DNA from 2 places in the Blautia sp. BCRC 81119 genome. Region 2 is predicted to be linked to the other one. Evidence: riboswitches for the same ligand, from Rfam matches in the RefSeq annotation. Region 2 holds a riboswitch; the other holds the start of a gene.
The links. Region 2 has a riboswitch for cyclic di-GMP ahead of DMI82_RS00210 (GGDEF domain-containing protein). Riboswitches for the same ligand answer to the same signal wherever they lie in the genome.
Positions count from the first base shown of each region.

Region 1: another riboswitch for cyclic di-GMP. It lies ahead of DMI82_RS08095 (hybrid sensor histidine kinase/response regulator); the one in region 2 lies ahead of DMI82_RS00210 (GGDEF domain-containing protein).

Region 1 is NZ_QJHD01000010.1:119,643-121,853, forward strand. Features, by position in the region: gene DMI82_RS08095 (hybrid sensor histidine kinase/response regulator) at 1-762, opposite strand, end outside; cyclic di-GMP riboswitch class I at 995-1,085, opposite strand; gene DMI82_RS08100 (IS110 family transposase) at 1,579-2,070, opposite strand.
Region 2 is NZ_QJHD01000001.1:39,089-41,299, forward strand. Features, by position in the region: gene DMI82_RS00210 (GGDEF domain-containing protein) at 325-1,374, opposite strand; cyclic di-GMP riboswitch class I at 1,674-1,749, opposite strand; gene DMI82_RS00215 (response regulator) at 1,913-2,211, opposite strand, start outside.

The sequences.
Region 1 (2,211 bases), on a different contig from region 2:
GGCAATCCTGCTGGCAGAACCATCCAGACGGCGTATTACTTCTGCCGATGCCCGAAACCACTGGTATTGATTATCCTTCATTCTCATACGATACTCTACCTGGTATTTTATCTGGTTCGTCTTATCCTTAATTGCCGCCTGAAGCTGCACCATTACTCTTTCTTTATCCTGTGGATGCAGAAGATCTGACCAGGATTCCAGTTTATTCGGAAAGTCCAGGGTGTCATGATAGCCAAGCATTTTTCGAAATTCATGACTCCAGTTTGCATTCACAATCTCACTGTTTTCGTCACAGTCAAAATACCAGAAGCCGGAACAGATAGCCTCATTGAGCAGTGCCAAATTTATATGATCCCAGTTGACCTGTACGGACATAACCCAGATCTGTCTGCCCGCCTCATCTGTCGCATCCTCTTTACAAAGCCGTACATTATTCACTGTACCGTCTGCTGCAAGGATCTGTGCTTCCCCTGTTCCGTGAAGCTGCAAAAAACGGTCTCGCTCCAGTATATCTTCCTCGTCATAAAAGAAATTTCTCAATGAGCCTTTTGTCTGTTCCATGAAAGTATCGAATGTATATCCTGTACTATGCAACAGCAGATTATCCACAGACAAAATAGACAGGTTTTGGTCATAAGATCCTGTCATTATACCTACCCCGCCATTATTTTCCAGTGTTTTCTGTACGGCCTGTGACATGGCCTGTGTCTGCCCCGTTACAGTCTCACCTAAGGAATATATTTTGTCTTCATAATTTTTCATTTTATAAAAGTCCTCTCTCCGTCTTATGCCTTCTTCATCCTGCTTTTATCTGTATACAGAAAACCTGTCCCTGCTAGTTTCGTTACCCATTTTTGCATACAAAAAGGACATCTGCCAAAATCTGCCAGTGTCCCTACTATATTCTTTAAAATCACACATCTATATAGTATAAAAGGTATCGGAATCTCTTCTGTTCAAACATCTTTTCCATATATTATGATGATATGGAAACAGTGGCAACCGGCTGACATGGTCAAACTTTCTGACTTTAGTCCCTTCTGGCTTTGCGACCCTGCCTTTCAACAGGTTTGCCTTTAAAATAATTTTCATTTTTTCCAAAAATAAAATACCATGTGGTTTTTCTTACGTCAATAATATTTTGGTGGAAAATTTACATATATTTTAACCGAATCAAGTAACTCCCCTGTGGAGGTTACGAAAAGCAATAAGCAGTGGGTGAGGACCTCTCTATTCTTTTTAGTGCATGTTCAACAAAAATCCTTGATTTTACTGACTTTGCTGAACAGTTAATAAGTTACATATATCTACAAAATAGAGTTTTCTGGATATGAAGTGACTTCATGGAGTCCATTTCTGATGATTTTAGGTACAAGAAATAAAACGTCTTTGTTTCTTCTTATGAAGGCCTTCCTGTTTCCCAAATCCACCTACAGTAACTAACCTCTCATGTCTACCAGGATCACCATCCTCTGACGAGTCCTAAATTGTCGGGTAGAAACACCTATTACTAGGTATATCCCCCACAGATCCGTACGTGCCCAATTCAGGCATACGGCTCTTCACGACACTTATGCCTCAGATTATCCATATAGGCTCACGGCTGTATACCAGGTCTCTTATTTCGGCATAAATGCCTTCTGGCATGTATGGGATTGAATATCTCCCATCCACAACTAGTTTTGCGATTGTTTTCGGATCTTTTGAATCTGTTTTCTTTGGACTGTTATCATCAAGTTCCTTGATCTTCTTAACCGAGAATGGATTGACCATTACTAATCTTTTCTGATGATCATTTACATACTTCACAAACGCAAACCAGTAATGACCTGTTGGCTCGCAGCCGATCAGAACTGCAGTCTTTTTATTCTCAGTCTTAAGTGTCTCTGCCCAAAGGTTGAAAGAATTGAACCCTTCCAGATCGTTATGAAAAGAAAAAATACGTTTTGTAAGTTCGCGTCCTCTGTTATCAAAAGCTCTTGCATAATGTATCTGGCTTCCTATATCAACTCCGACAACCATTGTTGAATCTGTTACTTGCTCAATCTTTTCATTCTGTGTATAATTCATTTGGAACCTCCAGTGCTTGATTGTTTTGTTTACATCCGCCAAGATGCAACTCAATCATACCTTGAGGTTCTTTTTTATTCAATTGGCGCTTTTTATGAATTACAGGAATGCTCCTTTCAAGCATATTCAGCACTTATATAT
Region 2 (2,211 bases):
TGCCTACTGGCATTATAGCATATGCCGATCATGAAATCAATATGCTTCGTCTTTGTAAATCCGTGATTTTTCCGCCGTTTGTCACAAAATTGTCACAAAATCATATTTTCAAAGCATCCCACACATCCAAAAATGCTTTAAAATCAACACTTTCCAGACTTCACGGTATAAATATATTGCTTTCTTTTTTTACGCAATAACGTGCTTTGACTTGTTTCATCTTATACCAAGAATCCTTTGTTTTCAAGGATTTCCAGTGTTTCTACGCAAAACAATATTTCGTCTGATCGCGTCTATTATCTTTTATCTACTCTGAGCTGAAAGCTAATTATATTTCTTGCATATCTGTTTATTTTTATACATATAAGCATCTGCAGCATCCAATAACATCTGCATTGTACACGACATATCATCGGAGGATAATGCCCATCCGCATGCATAGTCGATTGGTATTTGATTTTCATAACTATTTAATCTGTCTTTTTCTCTGTTCAAGGATTTTAATATTTCCTTAATTTTCGCCTCGCTTGTATGATAAATGACTGCTATAAACTCATCTCCGCCATATCTTCCAACAAAATCCTTTTCTGGAATAACACTGCGCAAAAGCTTTGCGAAATTTATTATTAACTGATCTCCTGCGGAATGTCCCATTGTATCATTTACAGTTTTTAAATTATTTAAATCAAACATTATGCAAGCTGTAGGATCTGTAATTATATCTTTTTTATTAAGAAGATCATTACAGGCATTTTTATTTGGCAGCCCAGTATGGGCATCTATGAATGCTTTCTGTTCCAGCAGTCTGTTTTGCATTGCCATCTGCATTGCCCTTAGAGTCTGCATAATAACCAATATCACCAGACTCAACATATCAAGTGCCGACAAAAGCTCTATAGTACGAATCTTTACAGCGATCTTTTCTGAATAGCTTTCTGCGGAAGAGACAGTTTCATCTGCCATCGAAAAATATATTTCACTCATATTAACAATGTCTGTATTTTCGTATCCCTTGTTTCTTGCTGCTTCAATTTCTGTTTTCAATTTATCCCAGTAATCACTCTGGATTTGCAATTTTTCCTGGTATTCTTCGTCATTGAGTTTTACCAGATCATAATGTCCATCCTGATATCTCAATCCAAGAAGAATATCATCCAAATATTTAATTAATTCTTCATTTTGGTTTCCTGTAATTTCTAATTTTACTTCACGCTGTGTAGCTCCACGTACCAGACCTGCATAATTTATTACGCGTGCTGTCCCCTGCAGCCTACTAATCTGAATCATCATAAAAATAATAAGAACTACTAATATCAATATAAGGAAACTCTGTATAATACCTATTATATTTTTACTTTTCTTGTTTGTCTGCATTTCACAATTTATCCCAAACCTTAAATAATATTCATTTACTTTCCTACAGGAAATCAAATGACAGACTTTTGGTCAGCGAACTTTCATTAAGAATATTAATCTTTGAAGATGGAATGACAGTTGCAGCAGTTTTCTTGTTGCTTTATAACTTCCGCTAACATCAACAGCAGCTTATCAATCCACTCATGTCATTGATGTTTGGATCATAAACTGTCTGTGTACAAATATCGGGAAGATCATCTCCTGTTGATAAATCATTCCTCAAAAAAAGCACTGCCAACCAGACAGTGCACCTCATTTTATGCAACTGGCTGCCATTTTACAGGCCCTGTAGCTTTGCGTCCCAGACTTTCATCTGGTTTGCCGATTTCCTTATTATAGCTTTTACACGTATACAAAAAAACTGGTTTTATTATACTATAGTGCTCTACTATATACAAGAAAAACATTACCGTTTTAACGTCCAAAAATAAAAAAAGAACAGCCGATATATATATCGAACTGTTCTCCCACTTCCGAAATCCACGCAGCATTGACATTACCGTTCTATATATTTTGTGATGACAGATATTAAAATCCTCATATCAACCGGCTTCGCCACATGGTCATCCATTCCGGCATGCAAAGCAGCCTGTACATCCTCTGCAAATGCATTTGCTGTCATTGCAATAATAGGGATCTCCTTTCCGTCTGGACGCTCCGACAGATTTCTGATAGCTTTTGTCGTTTCATAGCCATTCATTTCCGGCATCATGATATCCATCAAAATCAGATCAAAGGTCCCCGGAGCTGTATTGCAAAACTGTGCCAAGGCAGATTTTCCATCGGCAGTCCTAG